2 regions of the Pseudolabrys sp. genome follow, and region 2 is predicted to be linked to the other one. Evidence: predicted binding sites of a transcription regulator. Region 2 holds the regulator's gene; the other holds the start of a gene.
The links. Region 2 encodes PhoB, which activates phosphate uptake and scavenging genes when phosphate is short. Its sites were predicted from a motif close to TGTCATNNANCTGTCAT; they were not measured.
Positions count from the first base shown of each region.

Region 1: the regulator PhoB is predicted to act here: its motif matches at 5,481-5,497, upstream of AB7F10_RS11115 (DUF2794 domain-containing protein).

Region 1 is NZ_JBFWPH010000003.1:343,028-359,024, forward strand. It holds gene AB7F10_RS11090 (arylesterase) at 1-86, opposite strand, end outside; gene AB7F10_RS11095 (ABC transporter ATP-binding protein) at 55-750, shown strand; gene AB7F10_RS11100 (ABC transporter permease) at 747-3,326, shown strand; gene AB7F10_RS11105 (Bax inhibitor-1/YccA family protein) at 3,537-4,295, shown strand; gene AB7F10_RS11110 (N-acetyltransferase family protein) at 4,524-5,057, shown strand; gene AB7F10_RS11115 (DUF2794 domain-containing protein) at 5,060-5,437, opposite strand; gene AB7F10_RS11120 (DUF1223 domain-containing protein) at 5,856-6,608, opposite strand; gene acnA (aconitate hydratase AcnA) at 6,717-9,446, opposite strand; gene ccmA (heme ABC exporter ATP-binding protein CcmA) at 9,664-10,260, shown strand; gene ccmB (heme exporter protein CcmB) at 10,257-10,925, shown strand; gene AB7F10_RS11140 (heme ABC transporter permease) at 11,028-11,771, shown strand; gene ccmD (heme exporter protein CcmD) at 11,768-11,950, shown strand; gene AB7F10_RS11150 (DsbE family thiol:disulfide interchange protein) at 11,947-12,537, shown strand; gene AB7F10_RS11155 (phosphatase PAP2 family protein) at 12,689-13,669, shown strand; gene AB7F10_RS11160 (septation protein A) at 13,666-14,235, opposite strand; gene ftsY (signal recognition particle-docking protein FtsY) at 14,240-15,169, opposite strand; gene AB7F10_RS11170 (RluA family pseudouridine synthase) at 15,213-15,899, shown strand; gene AB7F10_RS11175 (pyridoxamine 5'-phosphate oxidase family protein) at 15,893-15,997, opposite strand, start outside.
Region 2 is NZ_JBFWPH010000006.1:165,635-181,631, forward strand. It holds gene AB7F10_RS17470 (sensor histidine kinase) at 1-719, shown strand, start outside; gene pstS (phosphate ABC transporter substrate-binding protein PstS) at 961-2,022, shown strand; gene pstC (phosphate ABC transporter permease subunit PstC) at 2,248-3,207, shown strand; gene pstA (phosphate ABC transporter permease PstA) at 3,212-4,057, shown strand; gene pstB (phosphate ABC transporter ATP-binding protein PstB) at 4,054-4,869, shown strand; gene phoU (phosphate signaling complex protein PhoU) at 4,896-5,612, shown strand; gene phoB (phosphate regulon transcriptional regulator PhoB) at 5,630-6,331, shown strand; gene AB7F10_RS17505 (GcrA family cell cycle regulator) at 6,404-6,889, opposite strand; gene AB7F10_RS17510 (aspartate aminotransferase family protein) at 7,298-8,503, shown strand; gene argF (ornithine carbamoyltransferase) at 8,503-9,435, shown strand; gene AB7F10_RS17520 (Hsp33 family molecular chaperone) at 9,526-10,539, shown strand; gene AB7F10_RS17525 (hypothetical protein) at 10,536-11,276, shown strand; gene apaG (Co2+/Mg2+ efflux protein ApaG) at 11,273-11,665, opposite strand; gene AB7F10_RS17535 (OpgC domain-containing protein) at 11,785-12,954, shown strand; gene AB7F10_RS17540 (SGNH/GDSL hydrolase family protein) at 12,951-13,700, shown strand; gene AB7F10_RS17545 (SGNH/GDSL hydrolase family protein) at 13,720-14,523, shown strand; gene AB7F10_RS17550 (O-succinylhomoserine sulfhydrylase) at 14,527-15,732, opposite strand; SAM riboswitch at 15,778-15,856, opposite strand; gene AB7F10_RS17555 (2'-deoxycytidine 5'-triphosphate deaminase) at 15,923-15,997, shown strand, end outside.

The sequences.
Region 1 (15,997 bases), on a different contig from region 2:
TGGACCTTGGCCACGAATGTCCCATATGAGCGAGGTTGTGAACGGAAAGTCCGCATGAACGACGCCTCCCAGGCCGGACCGGCCATCGCGCTCGCCGGGATCAATCTTTCGCTCGGCCACGGCGCGGCCCGCGTCCACATCCTCAAAGACATAAGCCTGAATATTGGCCGTGGCGAGACCATCGGCCTCGTCGGGCCGTCCGGCTCCGGCAAGTCCACACTGTTGATGGTGATGGCCGGCCTCGAACGCGCCGACAGCGGCAGCATCGCGGTCGCCGGCGAAGACCTCGGCCGGCTCGACGAAGACGCGCTGGCGCGCTTCCGCGGCCGCAATGTCGGCATCGTGTTCCAGTCGTTCCACCTGATCCCGACCATGACGGCACTCGAGAACGTCGCGGTGCCGCTGGAGCTTGCCGGCGCCGACGACGCCGAAGCGCGCGCGACAGACGAACTCGCGGCGGTCGGGCTCGGCGAGCGGTTGCATCATTATCCTGCCGAACTGTCCGGCGGCGAGCAGCAGCGCGTCGCGATTGCCCGCGCGCTGGCGCCGAACCCGGCGATCCTTGTTGCGGACGAACCGACCGGCAATCTCGACGAGGCGACCGGCCGGCAGATCATCGATCTCCTGTTCGCGAGCCACGAACGGCGCGGCGCGACGCTGGTGCTGGTGACGCACGACAACGCGCTCGCCGCGCGCTGCGGGCGCACGGTGCGGCTGCGCTCCGGCCGCATCGACGGACACGCCGGATGACGGCCGCGGCGACGACGCCATGCACCGGAGCCCGGCCACGCGTCGGCCTTTCGTTACGCTTTGCGCTGCGCGAATTGCGCGGCGGTTTGCGGGGTTTCTACGTCTTCATCGCCTGCATCGCGCTCGGCGTCACCGCCATCGCCGGCGTCGGCTCGCTGGCCGGAAGCCTCGCCGACGGGCTTGCCCGCGAAGGCCGCGTCATCCTCGGCGGCGACGTATCCTTCACGCTGATCCATCGCGAGGCCGAACCGGCGGAGCGCAAGTTTTTCGAAAGCATCGGCGCCGTCTCGGAAGACGCCACCATGCGCGCGATGGCGCGCACCGCCGACGGCGGCGCAACGCTTGTCGAGGTGAAAGCCGTCGACAAAGCCTATCCGCTGTTCCGTTCCGTCGTGCTCGATCCGGCGATGCCGCTCGCCGATGCACTGGCGGAGCGCGACGGCGTCTACGGCACCGTCGTCGATCCGACGCTGATCGACCGTTTCGGATTGAAGCCCGGCGACACGCTCACCGTCGGCAACCTGCGCCTTGAGGTGCGCGCGGCGATCACCACCGAGCCCGACAAGCTGTCGATCGGCATCGGCTTCGGTCCGCGGCTGATGGTGAACGAGGACGCGCTGCGCGCGACCGGACTGCTGCAGCCCGGCAGTCTGGTGCGCTGGCATTACCGCGTGCGCTTTGCCGACGACACGGCGAGCGACACGCATCTGAAAAACGTCATCGCCACAGCGCGCGACCAGTTTCCGCAATCGGGCTGGACCATCCGCAGCCGCACCAATGCCTCGCCCCGGCTCGAACAGAACATCACACGCTTCACGCAATTTCTCACCATCGTCGGGCTCACCGCCTTGCTGGTCGGCGGCGTCGGGGTCGGCAATGCGGTGCGCAGCCACCTCGACCGCAAGCGCGAAAGCATCGCGACCTTAAAGGCATTGGGCGCGCCGGGCGGGCGCGTGTTCGCGATCTATCTCATTCAGGTGATCATTCTCGCCCTGATCGGCGGCGTTATCGGCGTCGCCGTCGGCGCGGCGTTTCCATACGCCATCACCGGCCTGTTCAGCGCGATCATCCCGCTGCCGATCGAGCCGAACGTTCATGCGGGCGAGCTGGCGCTGGCGATGCTCTACGGCGTGCTGACCGCGCTTGCATTCGCGCTATGGCCGCTCGGCCGCGCCCATGACGTGCCGGTTGGCGCGCTGTTCCGGGACGGCGTCGCGCCGCAGCCGGCCTGGCCGCGGCGGATTTATATCGTCGTGACCACCCTCGCTGTGGTCGTACTGGCGGTCCTCGCCGTCACGCTCGCCTATGACCGCCGCGTCGCCGTCGTCTATGTCGCGGCGGCGGCGGGTGTCTTCGTGCTGCTGCGGCTGGTCGCCGCCGGCCTGATGTGGATCGCCCGGCGCGTGCCGCGGCCACGCAACACGATGTTGCGCATGGCGGTCGCCAACATCCATCGTCCCGGCGCGCTGACGCCGTCGATCGTGCTGTCGCTCGGCCTCGGCATCGCGCTGCTGGTCACCGTGATCCAGATCGACGGCAACCTGCGCGACCAGTTCAGAGCGGCGCTGCCGGAGAAAGCACCGGCGTTCTTCTTTCTCGATATTCCGGTGGCGCAAAGTGACGAGTTCGATGCCTTCATCAAAAAACATGCCGCATCGGGCACGCTCGAAGGCGTTCCGATGCTGCGCGGCCGTATCGTTTCCGCAAGAGGCATCTCCGCAGAAGCGCTGAAGCCCGCGCCGGATGCGGCCTGGGTACTGCAAAGCGACCGCGGAATTACCTACGCGGCCGAACCGCCGGCCGGCTCCCGCATCACCGATGGACACTGGTGGCCGCCGGACTATGACGGCCCGCCGCTGATCTCGTTCGAGAAGAAGATCGCGGAAGGCCTCGACCTGCGCGTCGGCGATCCGGTGACCGTCAATGTGCTCGGCCGCAACATCACCGCGCGCATCGCCAATCTGCGCGAGGTCGACTGGCAGAATCTCGGCATCAATTTCGTCATGGTGTTTTCGTCGAACACGTTCCGCGGCGCGCCGCACACCCGCATGGCGACGCTGACCTTTCCCGGCGGTGCGAGCGGCGCCCAGGAGGCCGCGGTGCTGCGCGACGTCGCCAATGCCTATCCGATGATCACCACCGTGCGCGTCAAGGACGCGCTCGACGCCATCGCCGGCATCGTCGCCAATCTCATTGTCGCGATCCGCGCCGCAAGCGGCGTGACGCTGCTCGCCGCCGCGCTGGTGCTCGGCGGAGCGCTGGCCGCCGGCCACCGGCACCGCGTTTATGACGCCGTGATCCTCAAGACGCTCGGCGCGACCCGCCGCCGCCTGCTCGGCGCCTATGTCGTCGAATACCTGCTGCTCGGAACGGCGACCGCCGCCTTCGGCGTGCTCAGCGGCACGGCCTCGGCCTATGTGATCATCACCCATCTGATGCATCTCGGCTTTATCTGGCAGCCCGTTCCGGCGATCGCCGCCGCACTCGCCGCGGTTGCGGTGACCGTGCTGCTCGGCCTCGCCGGCACCTTCGCGGCACTGGGACAAAAGCCCGCACCTGTGCTGCGCAATCTGTAAAGCCGGCCGCTTCGGCGCGCATGCCCCGGATTCCTGAGGAATCCGGCGTTTACGCGCATTAACGTTTGGCAATCCTGCCACTGTCTTCACGCAGCCACATCTGGCGCGGAACCTGAACTGCCACTAGATTCCTGTCGACCGCGGACGGCATGGCGCCGGCCGCGCAACGGAAAGCCCCGGCATCGGCCGGGTTTCAGAGAGGGAACTTCGATGTCGGATTTCGACCGGAACATTGCTGCCCGCGGCGGCTTTGGCGCCGACCGGGCTGTCGCGATCGACGCAGGCCTGCGCGCCTACATGATCCGCGTCTACAACCTGATGGCCGGCGGCGTTGCCTTTACGGGTATCGTCGCGTGGCTCGCCTTTAACCTCGGAACGACGGCCGGCGCCGGCGGCGGGCTGGTCCTGACCCCGATCGGGCAGATGCTGTTCACCGGCTATATGCCGATCGTGCTGATGCTCGCGACGCTGGGCCTGGTGTTCTTCCTCAGCTTCCGCATCCAGACGCTGCAGCCGACGACGGCATTCACGCTGTTCTCGGTTTACGCGGCGCTGATGGGCCTCGCGCTCGGCTCGCTGTTCGTCGCCTATACCGGCACGTCGATCGCCCGCGTGTTCTTCATCACCGGCGCGACCTTCGGCGCGATGAGCCTGTACGGCTACACCACGCAGCGGGATCTGTCCGGCTTCGGCTCGTTCCTGTTCATGGGCCTGATCGGCATCGTGATCGCGAGCCTGGTCAACATCTTCCTCGGCAGCTCGATGCTGCAGTTCATCATCTCCGTCGTCGGCGTGCTGGTGTTCGTCGGCCTCACCGCCTACGACACCCAGCAGATCAAGGAAATGTACGACGTCAACGACGACGGCACGGTGGCGGGCCGGAAGGCGGTCATGGGCGCGCTGCGCCTCTACCTCGACTTCCTGAACCTGTTCATCATGCTGCTGCAGCTGTTCGGCGACCGCCGCTAGAGTTGTAGGGTCATGATCTTGTCCGAAAACCGGTTCCCACTTTTCGGGATCATGCCCTGAACGCAGCACGGACAGTCCAAAATATCAGCGCCCCGGCCCTGTGCCGGGGCGTTTTGTTTTTGCTAGGGTCTGATTCAACCAAGTTGAATCCGACCCGTCGCTTGTCTTTTCGTGAGGGCATGATCTTGTCCGAAAACCGGTTCCCACTTTTCGGGATCATGCCCTAGCATGACGGACGCCATGACCATCCGCCCTGCCGCGCTCACCGACATTCCCGCCATCACCCGCATCTACGGCCATGCGGTGACCCACGGCACCGCCTCGTTCGAACTTGAGGCGCCGACCGAGGCGGACATGCGCAAGCGCATGGAAACGCTGCTGGCCGGCCGCTTCCCCTACCTCGTCGCGGAAATCGACGGCGCGGTCGCCGGCTATGCCTATGCCGGTCCCTACCGGGCGCGGCCGGCCTACCGCTTCACCGTCGAGAATTCGATCTATGTCGCTCCCGAGATGCAACGCCGCGGCGTCGGCCGCGTGCTGCTGCAGGCGCTGATCGAGGCGAGCACGGCGCGCGGCTTCCGGCTGATGATCGCGGTGATCGGCGATTCCGCGCAGGCGGCCTCGATCGGCGTGCACAAGGCGCTCGGCTTTCAGGACGCCGGCGTGTTCAGGAATGTCGGCTACAAGTTCGGCCGCTGGCTCGACACCGTGCACATGCAACTGCCGCTCGGCGACGGACCCACTACGCCGCCGCGAGACTAAGCTCAGTTCACCACCGACAGCGACTTGTCGAGCACGCGCAGCACGCGGTCCAATTCGTGGCCGCGCCGCATGATGTGGCCGGTCGCCGAGATCACGCTGTAGGCACCCTGCTTGCGCGCAAGCTGCGGATCCTTCTCGATCCGGTACAGCGGCACTTCCGAAGCGCGGCGGAATACGGAAAATACCGCGCGATCTTTCAGAAAATCGATGGCGTAGTCGCGCCATTCGCCGGCAGCGACCATGCGGCCATAGAGCCCAAGGATGCGGTTCAATTCGCGGCGGCTGAACGTCACCTGATTGAGGGAGGCGGGCAAAACGCGGTGCGCAACCGCGCCGCCCGACGACTGACTGGGGTCGATTTCGCCGGAACCGAACGACATGCGGCGCCTCCTGCAAAATTCCGGGCTCAACAGCCCGAAACGGTGTCACATCCCCTTCATGATCGCGCCGGCAGGGACCGGCGGCAAGTGGCGATTTTCACGCACCTATTTCGCCGCGCCTGGCCGTGAACGAGAAAATTTGCCGCAATATCAGGCAGACAGCGCTCACGACACCGTTAGAAAAATCATAATGCCGCCCAAATTCGGTCAAGCCGCGGTCACCCTGCTTTGGGAAAAGATGATCGTTGCCTCAAGGCCCGGACCGCCGATGTCCGGATTCCTCAGCCCCCCAGCCCCCCGGGCATGGCGGGCCGGGCCGGTAGGCCAGAGTTCAGCGTACGGTTCAATCCCCAAAACTTTTCGAGCCGGCTCATCGCCGGCTCTTTTTCTTTTTGGGGACGGGATTTGGATTTCGCGATCAGCGAATCGAGGCGAGCGCCGCGCCGATCATCAGCCCCGGCTTCGAAGCGACGCCGTTCTGCACGACGACCGCGAGCCGGTCGACGTCTGCGCCGTCGACATTCGGCACCGGCACGGTGAAGGTCTCCGCCTTGCCGGAATAATCGCCGAGCTTCGTCCAGCCACGCACGACGTTGTAGTAGGTCAGGCTGCGGCCGTTGTTTTCGCCGCGCTCGATCGGAACGGAAATTTTTCCGGTCACCGGGCAAAGCCAGACTTCGCCATGCGCCGCCTCGCCGCTCGCGGCGACCTTGACGGTCGCCTTGCCGTCGGCGATCGCCAGCGTCACCGGAACGGTGAGCGGATGATTGCGGTCGCGCGTCGTGGCGATGGCGTGTTCGATCGCGCTCTTGTCGCTGCCGAGCACATGGATGACGCCGTTGATCACCGCCTGCGGCGTGTAGACCTCGCGGTCGCCTCGCGCGCGCGAATAGGCCTTCTGGCGCACGGCGTGGCCGTGCAGCGCCAGCGTGTCCTTCCAGCCGATGTAATCCCAGTAGTCGACGTTGAGGCTGAGCGCGACGATCGACGGATCGTTCGACAGATCGCCGAGCACGGCGTCCGCCTTCGGGCAGGACGAGCAGCCCTGGCTGGTGAACAACTCGATCACCGCGCGCGGCTCGCCGGCCGGTGACGGCGTCGACGTCACGAGCATCGCCGCGACAAGCGCGGCGGGGGCGACAAGCTGCCGAAATCCGAAGCGGCGGGTCATCGTTGCGGTCCCGGAATCCCGTTGCATTTGCCGGATTTCAATAGACGCAAGACCAATCACCCGCCACTCACTTCGCAGTGAGCGGTATCGCGGTGCGTGACGTTGCCGTCACGCCGCGAGATGACGCAGCACATACTGCAGGATGCCGCCGTTCTTGAAGTATTCCAGCTCGTCCAGCGTGTCGATCCGGCAGATCAGCGGCACGCGCTTCACGTCGCCGCTGGCCATCGTGATCTCCGCCGTCAGCTTCTGCTGCGGCCGCAGGCCGCTTTCGAGGCCGTGGATGGTCACCTTCTCGTCGCCCTTGAGGCCGAGCGACTGCCAGGAAGTGCCCTCTTCGAACACCAGCGGCATGACGCCCATGCCGACGAGGTTGGAGCGATGGATGCGCTCGAACGACTGGGTGATGACGGCGCGGACGCCGAGCAGAACGGTGCCCTTGGCCGCCCAGTCGCGCGAGGAGCCGGTGCCGTATTCCTTGCCGGCGAAGATGACGAGCGGAACGTTGTCGGCGCGATAGCGCATCGCCGCGTCGTAGATCGGCATCCGCTCGTTCGAGGGATAGTGAACGGTGAAGCCGCCTTCGACGCCCGGCACCATCTGGTTCTTGATGCGGATGTTGGCGAAGGTGCCGCGCATCATCACCTGGTGATTGCCGCGCCGCGTGCCGTACTGGTTGAAGTCGATCGGCCGCACCTGATGGTCGCGCAGATACTGACCGGCAGGGCTTGCTTCCTTGATCGAGCCGGCCGGCGAGATGTGGTCGGTGGTGATCGAATCGAGGAACAGGCCGAGCACGCGCGCACCGACGATGTCGTCGACCGGCACTTCGCGCTTCTGCATGCCTTCGAAGTAAGGCGGGTTCTGCACATAGGTCGAGCGGTCGTCCCAGCCGAACGTCAGACCGCCCTTGACCGCGATCTTGCGCCAGTTGGCGTCGCCCTTGAAGACATTGCCGTACTTCTTGAGGAACATGTTGCGCGTGATCGTCTTGCGGATCACCGCTGCGATTTCCTTGTTGGTCGGCCAGATATCTTTCAGGAAGACCTTCTTGCCCTTCTTGTCGACGCCGATCGGCTCCTTCGCGAGATCGATCTGCATCGAGCCGGCGATCGCATAGGCGACGACGAGCGGCGGCGACGCCAGATAGTTGGCGCGCACGTCCGGATTGACGCGGCCTTCGAAGTTACGATTGCCCGACAGTACCGCGGCGGCGACCAGATCGTTGTCGTTGATCGCCTGCGAAATTTCCGGCGCCAGCGGGCCTGAATTGCCGATGCAGGTGGTGCAGCCGAAGCCGACGAGATTAAAGCCGAGCTTGTCGAGTTCCTTCTGCAGCCCCGACTTGGCGAGATATTCCGCCACCACCTGCGAGCCGGGCGCGAGCGAAGTCTTCACCCACGGCTTCGCGGTCAGCCCGCGCGCGGCGGCCTTCTTGGCGAGGATGCCGGCGCCGACCATCACGCTCGGGTTCGAGGTGTTGGTGCAGGAGGTGATCGCGGCGATCACGACGTCGCCGTTGCCGATGTCGTGCTTGCGGCCTTCGACCTTGACGCGCTTGGCGAGCTCGTCGGCCTTCCTGAACTCCTTGTCCATCGAGTTGATGAAGCCGGCCTTGACGTCCTTGAGGCCGATCCGGTCCTGCGGACGCTTCGGGCCGGACAGCGAGGGCTCGACCTTGCCGAGATCCAGCGTCAGCACGTCGGTGAATTTCGGGTCCGGCGTCGATTTGGTGCGGAACATGCCCTGCGCCTTGGCATAGGCGCCGACCAGCTTGATGAGGTCGGTCGGGCGGCCGGTGTCCTTCAGATAGCGCAGCGTGTCGTCGTCGATCGGCGAGAAGCCGCAGGTCGCGCCGTATTCCGGCGCCATGTTGCCGATGGTGGCGCGGTCGGCGATCGACAGCGCGACAAGGCCGGGGCCGAAGAACTCGACGAACTTGCCGACCACTCCGCGCTTGCGCAGCATTTCGGTGACGGTGAGGACGAGGTCGGTCGCGGTGACGCCTTCCTTCATCTTGCCGGTCAGCTTGAAGCCGATCACTTCCGGCAGCAGCATCGACATCGGCTGGCCGAGCATCGCGGCTTCCGCCTCGATGCCGCCGACGCCCCAGCCGAGCACCGAGAGGCCGTTGACCATGGTGGTGTGCGAGTCGGTGCCGACCAGCGTGTCGGGATAGGCGACGTCCATCTTCACCGGCTTGCCGGGCGCCTTGCTCTTGCCCTTTGGCGCGAGAACGACGGTGTCCTTCTTGCTCCACACCGTGCGCGACAGATATTCGAGATTGACCTGGTGGCAGATGCCGGTGCCGGGCGGCACCACGCTGAAATTGTCGAACGAGTTCTGCGCCCACTTCAGGAACTTGTAGCGTTCCTGGTTCTGCCGGTATTCCTCATCGACGTTCTTCTTGAACGCCGAGGCGGTGCCGGCGAACATCACGTTGACCGAGTGATCGACGACGAGATCGACCGGCACCAGCGGGTTGATCTTCTTCGGATCGCCGCCGAGCATTTCCATCGCGTCGCGCATCGCGGCGAGATCGACCACCGCGGGGACGCCGGTGAAGTCCTGCATCAGCACGCGCGCCGGACGGAACGCGATCTCGTGCGGCGAGCTGCGCGTCTTGAGCCAGGTCGCGATCGCCTGGATGTCTTCCTTCTTGACCGTGCGGCCGTCCTCGTTGCGCAGGAGATTTTCCAGGAGCACCTTCATCGAGAACGGCAGGCGCGAAATGCCCTTGAGGCCATTCTTCTCCGCGATCGGCAGGCTGTAATAGGCGTAGCTCTTGCCGCCGACTTTCAGGGTGGTGCAGCAACGAAAACTGTCGAGTGACGTCATTGTGGTGGTTCCATTGGCGTCCGGGGATTTGCGTGACCGCCTGCTAAACCGCTATGAAACAACCGGTTTTACGCATGGCCAGCCGCGTTGTGGAACCCGGGGCAGTGTTTCCACATTAGCGGGCTTATAAAGTTTTTTCGGTCTCCGCGCCATATCGCCAAAGCTCGGGGACGGCAAGTGGCGGCGACAAGAGACGGCCGGACAGGGCATCGCTGGAATGCAGCTTCAGGCGGAAAATATGTCCTGCGTCCGGGGCGGCCGCGAAGTCTTTGGGGCCTTAAGCTTTTCCGTCGCCTCCGGCGAGGCTTTGGTCGTCACCGGGCATAACGGCGCCGGAAAGTCCTCACTTCTGCGCGCGATTGCCGGGCTGGTACGGCTGACGGCAGGCAGCCTCTCCCTGCATGGCGGCGATGCCGAGATGAGCGTCGGCGAGCAGGCGCACTATGTCGGCCATCTCGACGCCCTGAAGCCCGGACTTTCGGTGCTGGAAAATCTCCGGTTCTGGACCTCTTATTTCGGTGGTGGCGACGCCGACGCGGCGCTGGAGGCTATCGAACTGTCGCCGCTCGCCGCGCTGCCCGCCGCCTATCTCTCCGCCGGCCAGCGCCGCCGGCTGTCGCTCGCCCGCCTCGTCGCGGTGCCGCGCCCGCTGTGGCTGCTCGACGAACCGACCACGGCGCTCGACGCCGATGCGCAGGCGCGGCTTAGCCGTCTGATGCGCGGGCACCTTACCGGCGGCGGCATCATCGTCGCGGCAACGCATGGCGATGTCGGTCTTGCCGGCGCACGCGAACTGAGGCTCGGCGCGGCATGAGTCCCCTGATCGCACTTTTAATCCGCGACATGCGGCTTGCCACCCGCGCCGGCGGCGGCGCGCCGATGGGCGCCTTTTTCTTTCTCATCCTCGTCACGCTAGTGCCGTTCGCGCTCGGTCCCGACCTCGCGCTGCTCGCGCGGATCGGTCCCGCCATCCTCTGGCTCGGCGCATTGCTCGCGAGCCTGCTCGCGCTCGACCGGCTCTTTGTCACCGACTACGAGGACGGCTCGCTCGATCTGCTGATGACCGGCCGCATGCCGCTCGAACTCGTCGTCGCAGCGAAGGCACTCGCACACTGGCTCACCACCGGCTTGCCACTCGTCGTCATCGCGCCACTGCTCGGCCTCATGCTCAACATCGAAATGCAGGCGATGGGCGCCGTCGCGCTGACGCTGCTCGCCGGCACGCCGGCACTGACCTTCATCGGCCTGATCGGCGCGGCGCTGTCGGTCGCGCTGCGCCGTGGCGGGCTGCTGCTTGCCGTACTGGTGCTGCCGCTCACGATCCCTGTGCTGATCTTCGGTGTCTCGGCGGCGAACGCGGCAATCGTCGGGCCGGTGCCGTTCGGCGCGCCCTTCACTATTCTCTGCGCGCTGTCGCTCGCCAGTCTCGTGGTCGGGCCAGTCGCGGCGGCGGCGGCATTGCGTCACGGCCTCGAATAAATCGCGCGGGAGTGATGGAGCATGATGGAATGAAGGCCGCCCTAGTCTGTTTGCATTCCAGAGCGATTGTCCGCGGACAGCGAAAAGCCTAAAAGAACCGATATGGCCGTCATCGACCTTGCCAATCCGACGCGCTTCCTCGCGCTGGTACAGCGCGTGCTGCCGTGGCTTGCCGCGCTGACCGTGATCGCCTTCGTCGCCGGCATTTATATGGCGGCCAATGCGCCGGACGATTACCAGCAGGGCGCCACCGTCAAGATCATGTTCCTGCACGTTCCCGCCGCCTGGCTCGCGATGCTCGGCTGGTCGGTGATGAGCGTCGCCGCGCTCGGCACGCTGGTGTGGCGACACCCGCTCGCCGACGTCGCCGCCAAGGCCGCCGCGCCGATCGGCGGCGCGCTGACGCTCTTGTGCCTCGTCACCGGCTCGCTGTGGGGCCGGCCGATGTGGGGCACCTACTGGGTGTGGGACGCGCGACTGACCTCCGTGCTCGTGCTCTTCATCATGTATCTCGGCGTCATCGCGATCTACTGGACCGCGGAAGATCCCGGCCGCGGCGCGCGCGCCGCCGCGATCCTGACGCTGGTCGGCGCCGTCAACATCCCGATCATCAAGTTTTCGGTCGACTGGTGGAACACGCTGCATCAGCCGGCCTCGGTGATCCGGCTCGGCGGCTCGGCCATCGACCCCAGCATTCTCTATCCACTGCTGGTGATGGCGCTCGCCTTCACGCTGCTGTTCTTCACGCTACATCTCGCCGCCATGCGCAACGAGATCCTGCGCCGCCGCGCGCGCGCGATGATGATGACGCGGGCACAAACACTCGCCACCGGTGCGCGCGCATGATCGTGCTCGGCATGAACCTCGGCGCGCATGCGGGCTTCATCATCGCCGCCTATGCGGCCGGCATCGTCGTCGTCGCGGGGCTGATCGCCTGGGTTGTCGCAGATTACGCCGCGCAGAAGCGGCTGCTCGGCGAACTCGAGAGGCAGGGCGTCACCCGGCGCTCGCAGAAGAAACAATGAACGATACCGGGCAAAGCGCGCGCAAAGGCGGCGCACTGCGCACGGCGCTGTTGCTGCTGCCGCTCGCGGTGTTCCTCGCGCTGGCCGCCGTATTCCTGATGCGGATCGGCGGCGACCATTCGCGCGTTCCGTCCGCGCTGATCGGCTCGCCGGCGCCGAAGACCGACCTGCCGCCGCTCGAGGGGCTGACGCGCGAGGGCGCACCGGTGCCCGGCCTGACCAATGCGACCTTCGCCGGCAAGGTGACGCTGGTGAATGTCTGGGCCTCGTGGTGCGTGCCCTGTCACGAGGAAATCCCGTTCCTCGCGCAGCTTGCCAGGGACAGCCGCATCCAACTCGCCGGCATCAACTACAAGGACAAGCCGGAGAACGCGCGGCGTTTCCTCAACCGCTACGGCAACCCGTTCGTCGCCACCGGCGCCGACCCGAACGGCCGCACCGCGATCGACTGGGGCGTTTACGGCGTGCCGGAGTCCTTCGTGATCGGCCGCGACGGCCGCATCGCCTACAAGCTGATCGGCCCGATCAACGCCGCCAATTTCGACACCGTGCTAGAGCCGGAACTCGAAAAGGCGCTGCGGCGATAATAAAGAGCGCGCGCGACGGCGCGCTCCGCCGCCTGCCCATAAAGGGTCTTTTAATCACTGTGGCGCAGTCTCGTCCCGCACGGCGTCGGGCCCACGAGCGCGCCTGATCGTCTCACTTTTTCCTGTCGTGGCGTTCAAAGGTTTTCCGGCCATGCGTTCCGGTCCGCTCGCAGATCACGGTCTCGCGCATGCGGCCCGCGTGAGCCCGGTTTCGATCTCGGCGACGCTGCCGATCTTTGTTCTCATCATCACCGGCATTCTCGCCTCGCTCGCCACCGGCTTCACGCTGCAATCCTTGCCGAACATCCTGCTCGTCGTCATCGGCGTGCTCGTGCTCGACGTGCTGATCCAGTTTGCACGGCCGAACAAAGTCTCGTTCCGCGCGCTGACTTTTCTCTACGGGTTTCTGTATCTCGTCACCGCCTGCGTCTGCGGCGTGCTCGCAGCCTATGCAATGCAGCGCGCGGGCTTTCCGCTGCGCGATCACATGCTCAACACCATCGACCGGGCGCTCGGCTTCGACTGGCCGGCCTATGCGCACTGGGTCGACCGGCATCCGCTGGTACAGTCGCTGCTTTACCCCGCCTATCACAGCATCTCTTTGCAGATCGCGTTGCCGGTTCTGGTGCTGGCCGCGGCGGGGCGGCTCGACGAGCTGCGGCTCTACCTGCTCGCCTTCGCCATCGCCTTCGTCACGACGATCTTCATTTCCGCGACCATGCCGGCGGTCGGGCCGATCATGTTCGCCGACCGCAACGCCTTCGACATCCTGCGCTTTACCGGCGCTACTCCGGTGGAGCATCTCAATCAGTTGAGAGCGTCGGGCCCGCTGGTGATGACGGAATTTCCCGGCGGCATCGCGACCTTCCCGTCGTTCCATTCGACGGTCGCGGTGCTGACGCCGCTGGCGCTGCGCCGGCATCGCTTGATCTTCGCTGCACTACTGTTGCTGAACGCCGCGATGCTCGCCGGCACGTTGACGGAAGGCGCGCATTACCTGATCGACGTGATCGCCGGCTGCGCAATGGCAGCGTTCGGCTTCATGCTGGCGCGGCCGGTCATCCGCCTCGAAGACCGCCTGATGCAGCGCCGCGCCCAGCCGGCGCGAGATCTGACGCCGGCTACGGCCTAACGCTTCTCCGGCGGCCGGTATTTCGTCAGCAACGGGTATTGCAGCGCGCCGAAAACAAGCGTGAGCGGCACCGCGCCGAACAGCTTGAAGCTGACCCAGAAGTCGGTGGTCTGCGTGCGCCAGACGATTTCATTGAGCACCGCCATGACGAGAAAGAACAGCGCCCAGCGCAGCGTCAGCTTGGCCCAGCCTTCCTCGGTCAGTTCGAACACCTGCTCGAACACATAGCCGAGCAGCGGCTTTCCCATCCAGAGCCCGCCGATCAGGATCGCGCCGAACAGCGCATAGATGATGGTGGGCTTCATCTTGATGAAGGTTTCGTCGTGCAACGCGAGCGTCAGCCCGCCGAACACCACGACGACGATGGCGGTCACGATCGGCATCACCGCGAGATGACGGGTCAGCGCGTAGCTCACCGCCAGCGCGAGCAGGATCGCGATCATGAAGGCCGCGGTGGCGTTGAAGATGCCGAAGCGCGAATTGGCCCAGAAGAACAGCACCAGCGGCCCGAGATCGAGCACGAGCTTGAGCCACGGATTGAGCTGCTTCTTGTCGTCGTTCGCCACCGGATCAGGTCTCCAGGCCCACAATCGCCCGCGCGAAGTCGCGTGCGGAAAAATCGCTGAGGTCGTCGATGCCCTCGCCGACCCCGATGAAATGCACCGGCAGGCCGAACTTCGCGGCAATCGCGACGAGGATGCCGCCGCGCGCGGTGCCGTCGAGCTTGGTCATCACGAGACCGGTGACGCCGGCCGTCTTGCCGAACACCTCGACCTGCGACAGCGCGTTCTGCCCCACGGTGGCGTCGAGCACCAGCAACACCGCATGCGGCGCGGCGGGGTCGACCTTCTTGATGACGCGGACGATCTTGTGCAGTTCGTCCATCAATTCGCTGCGGTTCTGCAACCGCCCGGCGGTGTCGATCAGCACGACCTCCGTGCCGCCGTTCTTCGCCGCCGTCACCGCGTCGAAGGCGAGGCTCGCCGCATCCGAGCCCGGCTCGCGCGCCATGATCGTCGCGCCGGACCGCTCCGCCCAGATCTTCAGCTGGTCGATGGCCGCGGCGCGAAACGTATCGCCGGCGGCGAGCAGCACGCTCTTGCCCTGTGCACGAAACTTGGTCGCGAGCTTGCCGATGGTCGTCGTCTTGCCGGAGCCGTTGACGCCGATGACGAGAATGACGAAGGGCTTGGCCGAAATCTCCAGCGGCTTCGCCACGCCGGCGAGCGGCTTCTCGATCTCGGCCGCCAGCACCGCCTTCACCTCGTCGGGCGTGACGCTCTTCTCGAACCGCCCCTCACCCAACACCGACGCGATCTTCATCGCTGTATCGACGCCGAGGTCGGCGCGGATCAGTTCGTTTTCAAGGTCTTCGATGGCCGCGGCGTCGAGCTTGCGCTTGGTAACGAGGTCGGAAATCGACGTGCCGAGCGAGGTGGCCGTGCGTTGCAGGCCGCCGCTCAGGCGCTTCCACCAGCTTTTCGGGCCACTGTCGGTCATGCGGCGCCCGTGATAGCGGTTTCGGCAAGGATTGGTAAGACAAATGACACCGGACGAGATGCTTGCCCGCCTGCTCTATCGCGACGGGCTGATGCTGGTGGTGGACAAGCCGCCGGGCATTCCCGTGCATCGCGGGCCGAAGGGCGGCAACGCCTTCGAGGACCATTTCGACGCACTGCGCTTCGGCCTGCCGCGAAGGCCGGCGCTGGCGCATCGGCTCGACCGCGACACCTCCGGCTGTCTCGTGCTCGGCCGTCACCGCAAGGCGCTCGCCTCGCTCGGCAAACTGTTCAAGCAAAACAAGGTCGGCAAGACCTACTGGGCGGTCGTCGAAGGCGGCCCCGCCGAGGATGAAGGCCAGATCGACATCGCGCTGTCGAAGCTCGACGACAGCCGCGGCTGGTGGATGAAGCCGGATGACAACGGCCTGCCGTCGCTGACGACGTGGAAGGTCGCGGGCCGCGGCGACGGCATGACGTGGCTCGCGCTCGAGCCGGTCACCGGCCGCACGCATCAGCTTCGCGTGCACTGCGCGGCGAAAGGCTTTCCGATCATCGGCGACAATATTTACGGAACCGCGCCGCGCGAGGGCGGTCCCGTGCTCCACCTGCTGTCGCGCGAGGTCGTGGTGCCACTCTACAAGAACAAGGACGCCATCAAAGTCGCCGCGCCGGTGCCGGAGCACATGCGCGAGCGGCTTGCGGCCTGCGGCTGGCGCGACGATCAATAAAGCTGCGACTTGTGGCGCTCCGGCGCTTCGCGGTCGTACTGATCCCCGCCATGCTCGCCGTCCGTCATCGTGGCGATGATCGTGCCGGTCGAGGGCAG
Region 2 (15,997 bases):
GGGTCGAGGAAATGCGGGCCGATTTCGTCGCCAATGCCAGCCACGAATTGCGCACGCCGCTCGCCGCACTGTCCGGTTTCATCGAGACGCTGCAGGGTCCGGCCCGCGACGATGTCGCCGCGCGCGAACGCTTCCTGGGGATCATGCGCAGTCAGGCCGCCCGCATGGCGCGGCTGATCGACGATCTGCTGTCGCTGTCGCGGATCGAACTCAACGCGCATCTGCGGCCCAATACGCCGGTCGATCTTGCTCCGATCGTCAGGCAGGTGGTCGACGGTCTGCAGCCGTTGGCGCGCGAGCGTGACGTGGAAATCAGGATCGACACGCCGCCTGCGTCGCTCACGGTGCTCGGCGACCGCGACGAACTGGTGCGGGCCATCGAAAATCTCGTCGAGAATGCGTTGAAATACGGCGCGAGCGGCAAGGGTGTCGACATCGCGCTGTCGCGCGGAGTGGTGCGGGATGGCACCGAGGAGGCCCGGATCGTCGTGCGCGACTACGGGCCGGGCATCGCGCCCGAACATTTGCCGCGGCTGACCGAGCGCTTCTATCGCGTCGATGTTGCCGGAAGCCGCGCGCAGGGCGGCACCGGCCTCGGCCTCGCGCTGGTCAAGCACGTGCTCAATCGGCACGGCGGCCGGCTCGCGATCGAGAGCGCGCCGGGGGCAGGGGCGACCTTTACGCTTCATCTGCCATTGCGCCCCGCCGCGGTTGGCTGAACTTCATTTTCTCCTTATTTTTCAAGTTTTTGCGCCGTCATGTGCTTGTCATGCAGCTTTTATAAAAGCGTCATGTGCAGCCCATAACCCTGCGGCCAGTTCCGGAACACGCCAGACGAAAACCGAGGGCGGCCCGGATCCGCGGTGCAAGAAGGCGCACCGAGTTCACGAAAGGCGCCTCTGCGGCGCGTAAGTCGACGACCGGCGGTCATGGACCGGCGGACCACCATCGGCTTCAAACATGGAGAAGACAGTGAAACACTTCAGCAAATTTGCAGTGGCGGGCCTGTTGGCGGCCGCCGCTCTGACCCCGGCCGCCGCCGCCGATATCTCCGGCGCCGGCGCGACCTTTCCCTATCCGGTCTACGCGAAGTGGGCTGATGCCTATAAGAAGCAGACCGGCGTCGGCCTGAATTATCAGTCGATCGGCTCCGGCGGCGGCATCAAGCAGATCAAGGCCAAGACCGTGACCTTCGGCGCCAGCGACGCGCCGCTCAAGGGCGAAGACCTCGAGAAGACCGGCCTCGTCCAGTTCCCGATGGTGATGGGCGGCATCGTTCCGGTCGTCAACATCGACGGCGTGAAGCCCGGCGAACTCGTGCTCGACGGCCCGACGCTCGCCAAGATTTTCATGGGCGACGTGAAGAAATGGGATGACGCGGCGATCAAGAAGCTCAACCCGAACGCCAAGCTGCCGAGTCAGGCGATCGCCATCGTCCACCGTTCGGACGGCTCCGGTACCACCTTCAACTTCACCTACTACCTTTCGGACGTCAGCGCCGATTGGAAGTCGAAAGTCGGCACCAACACCGCGGTGCAGTGGCCGGCCGGCATCGGCGCCAAGGGCAACGAAGGCGTCGCCAACAACGTGGCACAGACCAAGGGCTCGATCGGCTACGTCGAGTATGCCTACGCGCTGCAGAACAAGCTGACCTTCACCAAGATGATCAACAAGGACGGCAAGACCGTCGCGCCGGAGTCGAAGGCCTTTCAGGCTGCTGCGGCGAATGCCAACTGGTCGTCGCAGCCCGGCTATGGCGTGATCCTCGCCAACCAGCCGGGCGCGGAATCCTGGCCGATGACCGCGGCGACTTGGATCCTGATGTACAAGAAGCCGTCCGATCCGGCGGTTGCCCTTGAGGCGCTGAAGTTCTTCGCGTGGGCCTACGACAAGGGCGACGCCATGGCGGGCGAACTCGACTACATCGCCATGCCTGACAACGTGGTCGCCAGCGTCAAGAAGACCTGGGCGTCCGAAATCAAGGACGCGAACGGCAAAGCCCTCTACGCGATGACCAACTGATCCTGGTCCTAAACGGGGAAAAGGCGTCAAACGGCGCCTTTTTCTTGTCCACCGCGGTCTCGGTTTGCGGCTTGCCAGCCTCCGACAGGACCGATTGAGTGGCTCTCCGGTTAGCCCGCCGTCGGTCGAGCGATCCGATGGTGGCGAGCAAGGGAGAGCCTGATGCCACCCGCCGAGAGGCGACCGATGGTTGATGTAGCGTTGCAACGGGATGTCCGGGCGACGATGGCTGTCAAGCCGGATCGCGCCAAGGTTCTCCAAAAACTGAAGGTTACTGACGCGGCGTTCCGCGGCCTGACCCGCGCCGCCGCTATCGCGGTCCTGGTGATCCTCGGCGGCATCATTGTGTCGCTGATCCACGGCTCGTCCCTCGCCTTGGGCCAATTCGGCTTCAGCTTCCTTTGGACGGAAAGCTGGAATCCGGTCACCGGCAATTTCGGCGCGCTGGCGCCGATTTACGGCACCATCGTCACCTCGATCATCGCAATGGCGATCGCCGTTCCAATCGGGCTGTTCATCTCGTTGTTTCTTACCGAGTTGTGCCCGATGGTGTTGCGCCGACCGATCGGCATCGCCATCGAGCTGCTCGCCGGCATCCCCAGCATCATCTACGGCATCTGGGGCCTGTTCATCTTCGCGCCGTTTCTGCAAACGACGCTGCAACCGTTCCTGATCGACGTGTTCGGCAATATCCCGCTTCTCAACTCGTTGTTTGCGGGGCCGCCCTATGGCATCGGCATGCTGACCTCCGGCCTCGTGCTGGCGATCATGGTGCTGCCGTTCATCACGTCGATTTCGCGCGACGTGTTTGAGGCCGTACCGCCGGTCCTGAAGGAAGCCGCTTACGGCGTCGGCTGCACGACCTGGGAAGTGGTCCGCTATGTGGTGCTGCCCTATGCGCGGGTCGGCGTGATCGGCGGCGTCATGCTCGGCCTCGGCCGCGCACTCGGCGAGACGATGGCGGTGACCTTCGTGATCGGCAATGCGCACCGCATTTCCGGCTCGATCCTCGCGCCCGGCACGACGATTTCGGCGACCATCGCCAACGAATTCACCGAGGCGGTCGAGGATATCTACACCTCGTCATTGATCGCGCTCGGCCTCATCCTGTTCGCCATCACCTTCATCGTGCTGGCGCTCGCGCGCTACATGCTCATGCGCGTGCAACGCAAGGCGGGAGCGTGATGCGATGAACGGCGCCCTCTATTATCGCCGCCGCCAGAAAAACAGAATCGCCGTCACGCTCTCGATCGGCGCAACACTGTTCGGTCTCGCCTGGCTCGTGCTGATCCTCGCGGTTCTGCTCTGGAAGGGTTTCAGCGGCCTGTCCCTCGCAGTCTTCACGCAGATGACGCCGCCACCGGGTTCGGCCGGCGGCCTGCTCAATCCGATCGTCGGCAGCCTCATCATGACCGTGCTCGCCGTGCTGATCGGCACGCCGCTCGGCATTCTCGCCGGCACTTATATGGCGGAGTACGGCCGCTACGACCGGCTGACGTCCGTGGTGCGTTTCATCAACGACATCCTGCTAAGCGCGCCCTCGATCGTGATCGGCCTGTTCATCTACGAGGTGATGGTCGCGCAGATGGGGCACTTCTCGGGCCTCGCCGGCGCCATAGCATTGAGCGTCATTGTGGTGCCGGTCGTGGTGCGAACGACCGAGGACATGCTGACGCTGGTGCCCGACACGCTTCGCGAGGCCGGCGCCTCGATCGGCCTGCCGCGCGCGATGATGATCACCAAGGTCGCCTACCGTGCCGCCAGCGCCGGCATGGTCACCGGCGTGCTGCTCGCGGTCGCCCGCATCAGCGGCGAAACCGCGCCGCTCCTGTTCACCGCACTCAATAACCAGTTCTGGAGCGCGGATCTCAACACGCCGATGGCGAGCCTGCCGGTCGTCATCTTCCAGTTCGCGCTCAGTCCCTACAAGGAATGGCAGCAACTGGCCTGGACCGGCGCGCTTATCATCACCCTGACGGTGCTTGCCCTGAGCATCGTTGCACGTGCCCTTGCGGCGCCGAGGAAATCGTCATGAGTATGGCCACCTTCACCGTCCCGATCGTCGCGCATTCCGCCGTCGATCCGCAGGAGCTCGAGGCAAGGATTGCCGTCAAGAATCTCGACTTCCTCTATGGCGACCATCGTGCGCTGAAGTCGATCAATGTGTCGCTCTATGATCGGAAGGTGACGGCCTTTATCGGTCCGTCCGGCTGCGGCAAGTCGACATTGCTGCGCATCTTGAACCGGATGTACGACCTTTACCCGAACCAGCGCGCCACGGGCGAAGTGCTGTTCGACGGCGAGGACATTCTGTCGCCGTCGCAGGACATCAACCTGCTGCGCGCGCGCATCGGCATGGTGTTCCAGAAGCCGACACCGTTCCCGATGACGATCTACGAGAACATCGCCTTCGGCATCCGCCTCTACGAGAAGCTGCCGAAGTCCGAACTCGACGATCGCGTGCAGCATGCGCTCGCCCGCGCCGCGCTGTGGGAGGAGGTCAAGAACAAGCTCAACGCGAGCGGCCTCAGCCTGTCCGGCGGCCAGCAGCAGCGCCTGTGCATCGCGCGCACCGTCGCGGTGCGGCCGGAGGTCATCCTGTTCGACGAGCCGTGCTCGGCGCTCGACCCGATCTCGACGGCAAAGATCGAAGAGCTGATCAACGAGCTGAAGGAGGACTACACGATCGCCATCGTGACGCACAACATGCAGCAGGCCGCGCGCGTCTCGGACTTCACGGCGTTCATGTATCTCGGCGAACTGGTCGAATTCGGCGACACCACCAAGATCTTCACCTCGCCGAACGACCGGCGCACCCAGGACTACATCACCGGCCGCTTCGGCTGAGGCGGATCAGGGAAGGACGACAGGTTATGAGCGACCATACCAGCAAGGCTTTCGACAGCGATCTGCAGGAACTCGCCCGCATGGTGGCCGAGATGGGCGGCCTCGCGGAAAAGCTGATTTCGGACAGTGTCGATGCGCTGGCGCGCCGCGATACCGGCCTCGCGCAGCGCGTGACCGCTGCCGACGCCCAGATCGACGATTTGCAGCGGGACATCGAGCAGAAGGCGATCCTCACCATCGCCCGCCGTCAGCCGATGGCGGTCGACCTGCGCGATATCGTCGGCGCGCTTCGCATCGCGAACGACATCGAGCGTATCGGCGATCTCGCCAAGAACATCGCCAAGCGGGTGATCGCCCTCAACGGCGACTTCCCGCCGCCGAAGCTGATCCGCGGCGTCGAGCACATGTCGGACCTCGTGCTCGGCCAGCTCAAGTCTGTGCTCGATTCCTACGCCCGGCGCGACGACGCCAAGGCGATGGCGGTGTGGCGAGGCGACGAGCAGATCGACGCCATGTGTACGTCGGTGTTCCGCGAGCTTCTCACCTATATGATCGAAGACCCGCGCAACATCACGTTCGGCATTCATCTGATGTTCTGCGCCAAGAACGTCGAGCGCATGGGTGACCACGCCACCAACATCGCCGAGACGGTTCATTACATCATCGGCGGTGAGGCGATCACCGAGCGGCGGCCGAAGGGCGAGGACACCACCTTCGCCATTTCGCAGGCCGCTGGACGTTGAACGGAGAGCGCCGCAGCATGAGCGCACGCATCCTGATCGTCGAGGACGAAGAGCCCTTGACCATGTTGCTGCGATACAACCTCGAAGCCGAGGGCTACGAGGTGGAAACGGCTGCGCGCGGCGACGACGCCGACACCCGCCTGAAGGAAGCGACCCCCGATCTTGTCGTGCTCGACTGGATGCTGCCGGGCCTGTCGGGCATCGAGCTGTGCCGGCGGCTGCGTGCCCGCGCCGAGACCAAGCAACTGCCGATCATCATGCTCACCGCGCGCGGCGAGGAGAGCGAGAAGGTGCGCGGGCTGGCGACCGGCGCGGACGATTATATCGTCAAGCCGTTCTCGGTGCCGGAGCTGCTGGCGCGGGTGCGCGCCCTGCTGCGCCGGGCGAACCCGGAGCGGGTTGCGAGCGTGCTGGCGATCGGTGACATCGAGCTCGACCGCGAGAAGAAACGGGTGTCGCGCGATGGACGCGCGGTCGATCTCGGCTCGACCGAGTTCCGCCTGCTTGAGTTTCTGATGGAGCGGCCCGGCCGCGTGTTTTCCCGCGAGCAGTTGCTCGACGGCGTCTGGGGCAGCGAGATCTACATCGACGAGCGCACCGTGGACGTTCATGTCGGTCGGCTGCGCAAGGTCATCAATCGCGGCCAGGACACCGATCCGATCCGCACCGTGCGCGGCGCCGGCTACGCCTTCGACGACCGCTTCGGCAAAAACGACTGACCGGCCGCGCTCTGGCGAGCAGGCCGACCGGTCAACCGACACTCAATTTGGGGGTCCGTTCGGACGGCCGAATCAGCGGAACGGCCGCTTTTCGCGGCGCCGGTCGCTCGCCGGCTGATAGGCGACGCGCGAGTGGTGCACGCAATAGGGCGCTTCCGGCTCGGCATCGCCGCCGCAGAAATAGAAATCCGAGGAGCCCGGATCACCGACCGGCCAGCGGCAAGTCCGCTCGTTCAACTCGAGCAGCGTCTTGCGCTGCTGCTCGGGGATCTCGATCAACTCCGGCTCGGGCGCGACCTCGTAGTCGTAGGCGAGTGCGGTGTTGCCGCGAATGGCGGCGCGCGGCACCCGCATCATGTGCGACGAGGTGCGGGCCTTGCGCGGGCGCGGGGAGGCCGAGGAGGGGCTCTTGGCGCGGCCGGACAGGCCAAGCCGATGGACCTTGCCGATCACGGCGTTGCGGGTGATGCCGCCGAGTTCGGCCGCGATCTGGCTGGCGGAGAGACCGTCTGCCCAGAGCTTCTTGAGCAATTCGACCCGTTCGTCGGTCCAACCCATCGAAAATTCTCCTTTGGCCTCATCCACTTGACGCAAATCCGTGACACAAACTGGGCGGAATCCCTCACCGCCGTCCGACGCGGCTCTGGCCGGACGCCTACGCTTCGACAGTGAACAAGAGACCGATCCGCCTCACGACATCTCGTGCTGGCCTAGGAAAAAACTACAATATCGGGTGACTCGCCGGCAAGAGTCCGATTCGGCCGAAGTCAACGCATCCACATTTTTCGCCGGAAAAACGGGCACTATTCACAAGTCATCGTTGTTGCGCCGCGATGCGGTGGGCCTTTGCTTATGTTGACACCCGGCGGACCGGCAATAATATGGTTCGAGTGCCGCCCGGCGGGGCGGCATATTTCATTTGTTCTGCAAACAGTTCGACCGAACCGTCGATGAACGGACCGTGCCGTGGCCTCTCACCTGTTGCCGACCTATGCGCGTATCGACCTCGCTTTCGAGCGGGGCGAGGGCGCGTGGCTGATCACGGCTGAGGGCGACCGCTACCTCGATTTTACCACCGGGGTTGCCGTCAACGTGCTCGGCCACGCACATCCGCATCTGGTCGAGGCGCTGACCGAGCAGGCGAAAAAGGTCTGGCACGTCTCCAACCTCTACCGGATCCCGGAAGGCGAACGGCTGGCCGCACGGCTCTGCGAGGCGAGCTTCGCCGACCTCGTGTTTTTCCAGAATTCAGGCGCCGAGGCGCTCGAATGCGCGATCAAGATGGCGCGCAAGTACCAGTCCGCCTCCGGCAAGCCGGAACGCTACCGCATTGTCACCTTCGAGGGCGCGTTCCACGGCCGCACGCTGACGACCATCGCGGCGACGGGGAACAAAAAGTATCTCGAAGGCTTCGGCCCGCCGGTGCAGGGCTTCGACCAGGTACCGTTCGGCGATATCGAAGCCGTCAAGAAAGCGATCGGGCCGGAGACCGCCGCGATCCTGATCGAGCCGATCCAGGGCGAGGGCGGCGTGCGTGTCGCCGCGCCGGAATTCCTGCGCGCGTTGCGCCAGCTTTGCGACCAGCATGATATCCTGCTGATGTTCGACGAAGTGCAGACCGGCTTTGCGCGCACCGGCGAATTGTTCGCCTATCAGCGCAGCGGCGTGACGCCGGACATCATGTCGCTTGCCAAGGCGCTTGGCGGCGGCTTCCCGGTCGGCGCGTGTCTTTCGACGGCGGAAGCCGGCAAGGGCATGACTGCCGGCACGCACGGCTCGACCTTCGGCGGCAATCCGCTTGCGATGGCGGTCGGTAATGCCGTGCTCGACGTCATCATGAAGCCGGGCTTCATCGACCATGTGTGCAAGATTTCCGTGCTGCTCAAGCAGCGGCTTGCCGAAATCCGCGACCGCTATCCGACCGTGATCGCGGAAGTGCGCGGCGAGGGGCTGCTGATCGGCCTGCGGGCGGTCAATCCGTCCAGCGAACTGGTCGACGAGTTACGCGCCGAAAAGATGATCACCGTCGGCGCGGGTGACAATGTGGTACGGCTGTTGCCGCCACTGATCCTCAGTGAGCCGGAGATGGTCGAGGCGGTGAACCGCATCGACCGCGCCTGCGCCAGGATTGCGGAAAATCATGCGCGGCCACCGAAGGCGGGGGCGGCCTGATGACGGACAACGACGTGAGACATTTTCTCGATCTGACCGATATTCCGCGCGAGACGCTGGACGCGATCATCGCGGCGAGCCGGCGCATGAAGGAGCGGCGCGCCGCGGGCGAACCGGACAAGCATCCGCTCGCCGGCAAGACGCTGGCAATGATCTTCGACAAGCCGTCGACGCGCACGCGCGTTTCGTTCGATGTCGGGATGCGCCAGCTTGGCGGCGAGGCGATCCTGTTGACCGCGCAGGAGATGCAGCTCGGTCGCGGCGAGACGCTGGCCGATACTGCGCGCGTGCTGTCGCGGTACGTCGACGCCATCGTCATCCGCATTCTCGACCACAATGCAGTGACCGAGATTGCGACCCATGCGACGATCCCGGTCATCAACGGTCTGACGCGGCGCTCGCACCCCTGTCAGGTGCTGACGGACGTGATGACCTACGAGGAAAAGCGCGGCTCGATCAGCGGCCGCACGGTGGCCTGGACCGGCGACGCCAACAACGTGCTCGCCTCGTGGATGCATGCGGCCGAGCGGTTCAAATTCGAATTGCGGGTGGCGACGCCGCCGGAACTCAAGCCGAAGAAATGGCTGCTGGACTGGGTGAAGTCGTCGGGCGCAGATATTCATATCGGCGCCGATCCGGAGGCTGCCGTGAAGGATGCCGACTGCATCGTCACCGATACCTGGGTGTCGATGGGCGACAAGGACGGCAAGCGCCGGCACAATCTGCTGAAGCGCTATCAGGTCAATGCCCGGCTGATGGCCAAGGCCAAGTCGGATGCGATTTTCATGCACTGCCTGCCGGCGCATCGCGGCGAGGAGGTCACGGACGAGGTGATCGACGGGCCGCAGTCGGTGGTGTTCGACGAGGCGGAAAACCGCCTGCATGCCCAGAAGGGCCTGCTCGCCTGGTGCATGCACGCGGACGTGCGTTAGGGCGGGGTTGCCGGCCGCACTGGCAATCGCGTCCCGCGGGCTTACATAGGGCCTGCCACCATAGGGCCTGCCACCGACGGATTCGACGACATGACCCGCCCGGATATCACTCGTCATCCCGACATCCCGTCCCGCGCGCCGTCCGCCGCGGTCGAGGACGACGCGATCCTGCCGTTCGAAATTTCCGCGCTCGATCTGCGCGGCCGCGTCGTGCGGCTCGGCCCTGCGGTCGACGACATTCTGCGCCGGCACGATTACCCGCTTCCCGTCGCCAAGCTGCTCGGCGAGGCCATTGCGCTCACTGTGCTGCTCGGCTCGTCGCTGAAGATCGAAGGACGGCTTATTCTGCAGACGCAGGCCGATGGCCCGGTTCGCATGCTGCTCGTCGACTACACCGCGCCGGACAAGGTGCGCGCCTGCGCGCGCTTCGATCGCGCCCTCGTCGAGGCGGCGGTTGCCGCGGGCAAGGCGGACAGCGGCGCGCTGCTCGGCCGCGGCCATCTGGCGATGACGATCGATCAGGGGCCGGACATGAATCGCTATCAGGGCCTCGTCGCGCTCGACGGCGGCACGCTGGAAGACGTCGCGCATGAGTATTTCCTGCGTTCCGAACAGATCCCGACTCGCGTGCGGCTCGCGGTCGCGGAGGAGCTGCGCGCGGCGGAAGGTGGCGCACAGCATCGCTGGCGCGCCGGCGGCATCCTGCTGCAATTCCTGCCGCGGGCGCCCGAGCGCATGCAGGTTGCTGACCTCGACCCGGGCGATGCGCCCGACGGCGTGGCGCAGCACGAGGTCGAGGAAGACGACGCCTGGGTTGAAGGCCGGGCGCTGGTCGAGACAGTGGAAGACGTCGAACTGATCGATCCCGACCTGTCCAGCGAACGGCTGGTGTTTCGGCTGTTCCACGAGCGGGGCGTGCGCGTGTTCAACTCGACCGATGTGCGGTCGGAGTGCTCCTGCTCGCGGCCGAATGTCGAGGCGATGCTGCGGAACTTCTCGCAGGACGATCGCGATCATATGGTCGAGAACGGCGTCATCTCGGTGACCTGCGAGTTCTGCAGCAGCACTTACCTCTTCGATCCCGACGAGGTTGCTCCCGCATGATGCGCCGGACCGGCGAGAGCTGCGCCGCTGCCGTTGCGGTCGCCGCCGCCCTGATGGCGTCGTCCGGCCTTGCTGCCGCGCAGTCCTGTCCCGAGCCGCTTGCCTCGGCGCGCCGGCTTGTGCTCGTCACCGCCGACGGCATGACCACCAGCAAGGCGCGGTTGCGGCTCTACGAGCGGGCGGCGCCCAATGCAGGCTGGCGACCGGCGGGCGGCGTCGCGCCTGCGATCATCGGGCGAAACGGCATCGCGTGGTCCTTCGCGTTCCGGCAACTTGCTGTGCGGGGCGAGCCGGTCAAGGTCGATGGCGACAAGCGCGCGCCGGCGGGGATCTATCGGCTGGGACGGAATTTCGGGCTCGCGCCATCAAGCCGCGCAGGTGATCTGCACCTCACGGAAGGAACCGTTTGCGTCGACGATCCGGCGTCGCCCGCCTACAACACCATCACCTCGCGCGCCAAAGTCGGCTGGAAGGTGCATGGCGAGAACATGTGGCGCATTCCGCACTACCGGCATGGCATCGTGGTCGATTATCCGACCAACCGCCGGCAACACGGCGGCTCCTGCATCTTCATCCATCTCAAGATGCCGCAGGCGACCTCGACGTCCGGTTGTGTCGCGCTCGAAGAGCCGGCGCTGCGTGCGTTGCAGGAATTTGCCGCGCCCGGCGCGGTGCTGGCGATTTTGCCGGCGCAGGCGGCGCGCCGCCTCGGCGCCTGCCTTCCGCCTCCGCGTTAGTTGATGACGCGCTTGTTGGCCGGGGAGTCGAGCGAAAAGGCCGGCACCTCGATGTCGAATTGCTCGCCGCTTTCCGACACCATCCCGTAGCTGCCGAGCATGAAACCGGACGCCGTCTGCAGCGGAACGCCGCTCGTATATTCGTAGGACTCGCCCGGTTTGAGCACCGGTTCCTCGCCGACGACGCCGGGGCCGCGCACTTCCTGCAAGCGGCCGTTGCCGTCGGTGATCCGCCAGTGCCGCGTCTTCAGCTGAACGGTTTCCGCGCTCTGGTTTCGGATGCCGATCGTATAGGCCCAGAAATAATAGCCCTCGGTTTCCGATGATCGCTCCGGCAGGAAACGCGGCGTGACCGAAACCTCAATTTTTCGTGTGACTGCGCGATACATATTGCTTGCTGTCGAGGAACGGGTCATCAGATAACCTGCCGCTGCCGGCCTCGAGATTCGTATTCAATGGATTCTCTCGCGGAATTATGGCCGAAAAGCGCGACGAAAGAAACGCCGCAATGTCTACGGGCGTAAAGCCAACGGTTGCGTCCAAACGCGATTTGCGGCTCGACCTGTTCCGTGGCCTCGCGCTCTGGCTGATCTTCCTCGACCACATCCCGTCCAACGTGGTGAGCTGGGTCACCATCCGGAATTACGGCTTCAGCGACGCCACCGAAATCTTCGTTTTCATTTCGGGTTACACCGCGGCCTTCGTCTATGGCCGCTCCATGCAGCAGAACGGCTTTGTCGTCGCCGGCGCGCGGGTGTTGAAACGCGCCTGGCAGATCTATGTTGCCCACGTCTTCCTGTTTGCGATCTATCTCGCCGAGATCGCTTATGTCGCCCACAGCTTCGACAACCCGCTCTACACCGAGGAAATGGGCATCATCAATTTCCTTCAGCATCCCGACGAGACGATCATTCAGGCGCTGCTCCTGAAGTTCAAGCCGGTCAACATGGACGTGCTGCCGCTCTATATCGTCCTGCTGCTCGGCTTCGCGCCGGCGCTATGGCTGCTGCTGCGTTCCTCGACCGGCGCGCTGGTCGCCTCAGCCGCGCTTTATGCTCTGATGTGGCGGTTCGATTTCAATATCCCGTCCTATCCGCGCGGCTCATGGGTGTTCAACCCGTTCGCCTGGCAGTTGCTGTTCGTGTTCGGCGCGTGGTGCGCGCTCGGTGGCGCGCGGCGGTTGCGGCGATGGATCGAGTCGCCGGTTACGCTGGTTCTTGCGATTGCCTATATCGCTTTTGCGTTCTCCATCACGCTGACTTGGCATTTCCCGCGGCTTGCGATCTACGTGCCGCATGTCGTGTCCGAACTCATCTATCCAATCAATAAAACCAATCTCGACGTGCTCCGCATAGCTCATTTCCTCTCGCTGGCCGTCATCACGCTTTGGCTCATTCCACGCGACTGGCCGGCGCTGAACTCGCGTTGGGTCTATCCGGCGGTGCTGTGCGGCCAGCATTCGCTGGAAATTTTCTGTCTCGGCGTATTCTTGTCGTTCGCCGGCCACTTTGTTTTCACCGAGGTGTCGAACGTTGTTGCAATGCAGGTGGCCGTCAGCCTTGCCGGAATAGCAATCATGACAGGCGCGGCGATGGTGATTGCGTGGTATAAGCGCGTCGAGCGTGGGGGCTCGGCGCGTCCGCCGGACACGCCTTCTTACGCGCGGGGCAATGCATGAAATCGCTGCGGCCGCTGCTGATCGCGCTGGTCATGCTGTCGGCGCCTGCTTCGGCCGAGATGCCGGCGGCGTGCCGGGTTGCCGAATCGCAGGTGGTTGCCGCTTTTCCGTTGCCGCAGGTCGCTGCGGCGCTCGCCAAGAAAAAACTGGATGTGCTCGTGATCGGCGCCGGCTCTTCGACGCTGCCGACCAAGGACGGCGCCGAAAAGGCCTATCCGGCGCGGTTGCAGAAGGCCCTGACAGAGACCTATCCGGGCGTGACCGTCCGCGTCGAAACCGACGTCAAGCGGGGCCGCAGCGCGGCAGAAATGTCCGTCCAACTCGTATCCATGCTCGGAACGGCAAAGCCGACGCTGGTGATCTGGCAGACCGGGACCATCGACGCCATGCGCGCGGTCGACCCGGACCGGTTCAGCGCGTCCCTCGACGCCGGCATCAATGCCGCCCGGTCGGCCAGCGCCGACGTCGTTCTGGTCAATTCCCAATACAGTCCGCGCACGGAATCGATGATTGCGCTTGGCGCCTACAACGAAAGCATGCGTTGGGTTGCATTGCAGCAAGAACTGCCTTTGTTTGACCGCTTCGGAATCATGCAGCTTTGGTCGGAACAGGGCACCTTCAACTTCCATTCCACCACGAAAAAACTTGACACCGCCGAGCGGGTTCATGATTGCATTGGGCGGCTGCTGGCCTCCCTCGTCGCCGAGGGCGCCAGGTTGGCCGCGCCGCCAGGGGGCGGGCGATAGCCGGGGTTGGAACCTCATCGTGCCGCGTTTGACGACTTGCCTGCCGTCGCGCCTATTCGCCGCCGCAGCCGCTCTCCTGTTCGGGATCACGATACCCGCCGCCGCGCTCGCGGAAACCGGCACGCCGTGCCGAGTGCCGTTCGACGTCGTGCGGCTCGCTTATCCCCTGGCGCAGGTCCACAAGAAGCTTGACGCGAAACAGCAGGTGACGATCGTCGCCATCGGTTCCTCGTCGACCGCCGGCGCGGGCGCGAGTTCGCTGGACGCGACCTATCCGAGCCGCCTCAAGATCGAGCTGGCGCGCCTCTTTCCCGGCCGCGATTTCAAGGTCGTCAACCGCGGCGTCGGTGGCGAAGAGATCAAGGACATGCTCGCCCGGTTCGACCGTGACGTCGTCGCGGAGAAGCCGGACCTCGTATTGTGGCAACTCGGCACCAACGCGGTGATCCGCGATCATCCACTGTCCGATGAAGGCGTCGCCATTCGCGACGGCATCGCGCGCGCAAAGAGCGTCGGCGCCGACATCGTCCTGATCGACCCGCAGTTCGCGCCGAAGGTCAACGTCAAGGCCGGCGTTACCGAGGCGATCGATCTGATCGGCATCGCCGGCAAGCTTGCCGACGTCGGCGTGTTCCACCGCTACGAACTGATGCGGCGCTGGCGGGTCATCGACGGCATGACCTTCGCCGACTTCATCTCGGAAGACGGTCTGCACATGAACGACTGGAGCTACGCCTGCGTCGCGCGGGCGCTGGCCGTGGCGATCGCGGAAGCGGCGACCAAACGGCCGCCGGTCGCCACCGCGCGCGCCACGACGCGCTAATTTTTACACCGCGTCGAGCGCGGTGACGAGATCCTCCAGCACGTCGTCGGGATGTTCGAGCCCGGCCGAGAATCGCACCAGTCCGTCGCCGATGCCGAGTTCGGCGCGCTGCTCGGGCGTCAGCCGCTGATGCGTCGTCGTCGTCGGATGCGTGATGAGGCTCTTGGCGTCACCGAGATTGTTGGTGATACCGGTGAGTTGCAGCCCGTTGAGGAAGCGGAACGCGCCGGCCTTGCCGCCCTTCACCTCGAACGAGCATAGCGTCGAGCCGGCCTTCATCTGCTTCTTGATGATGTCGGCCTGCGGATGGTCAGACCGGCCCGGATAGATCAGCCGCTCGATCTTCGGATGGCCGGCGAGCTTGTCGGCGACGAAGGCCGCGGTCGCGGTCTGCCGTTCGACGCGCACGGCGAGCGTCTCGAGACCCTTCAGCATGACCCAGGCGTTGAACGGCGACAGCGACGGGCCGGTCTGCCGGATCACCTGATGGACGTGGTCCATGATGAACTTCTCGGAGGCGAGAATGATGCCGCCGAGACAGCGGCCCTGGCCGTCGATGTGCTTGGTCGCGGAGTAGACGACGCAGTCGGCGCCGAGCTTGAGCGGGCTCTGATAAAGCGGCGTCGCGAACACGTTGTCGACGACCAGCTTGGCGCCGGCGGCGTGGGCGATCTTGGCGACTTCGGCGATGTCGACCACCTCCAGCGTCGGGTTGGTCGGCGACTCGAGGAAGAAGGCCTTGGTGTTCTTGGTCACGGCTTTCTTCCAGGAGTCGAGATCGCGGCCGTCCACCAGCGTCGAGGTGACACCGAAGCGGCCGAGCCAGTCTTCGATGACGTAGCGGCAGGAGCCGAACAGCGCCTTGGCGGCGACGATGTGGTCGCCGGCGCGCACCAGACCCATCAGCGCCGTGGTGACGGCGGCCATGCCGGTCGCGGTCGAGCGCGCGGCTTCCGCGCCTTCGAGCGCGGCCATGCGCTGCTCGAACATCGACATGGTGGGATTGGAGTAGCGCGAATAGACATAGCCCGGAATCTTGCCGGAGAAGCGCGCCTCGCAATCCTCGGCGCTGTCGTAAATATAGCCCTGCGTGAGGAACAGCGCCTCCGAGGTCTCCTTGAATTCGGACCTCAGCGTGCCGGCCTGGACGAGCAGGGTTTCGGGGCGGTAATCGCGGCGTTTCGCCGTCGTATCAGAAGAAGCAGGCATGCGACTCTCCAACAAAAAACCGGCCGGAGAAAAGTTCTCGGCCGGGTCCACATGCCCCCGGCCTTTTAGCGATTTATTTAACGTGGCTGCAAGCCGGCCGGCTCAAATGACCACGGGATAAAAATTTTGATACGCCCGGCATCTCTTCCCGTCAAGCGGCGCGTCGGGTTAGATCGCCCACGAAAACGGGATGACCGACGTGACGCTATCGCTTGGCAAGGATGACAGGGGCATTCTGCCGGACCGCATGATCGCGGCGCTGGCG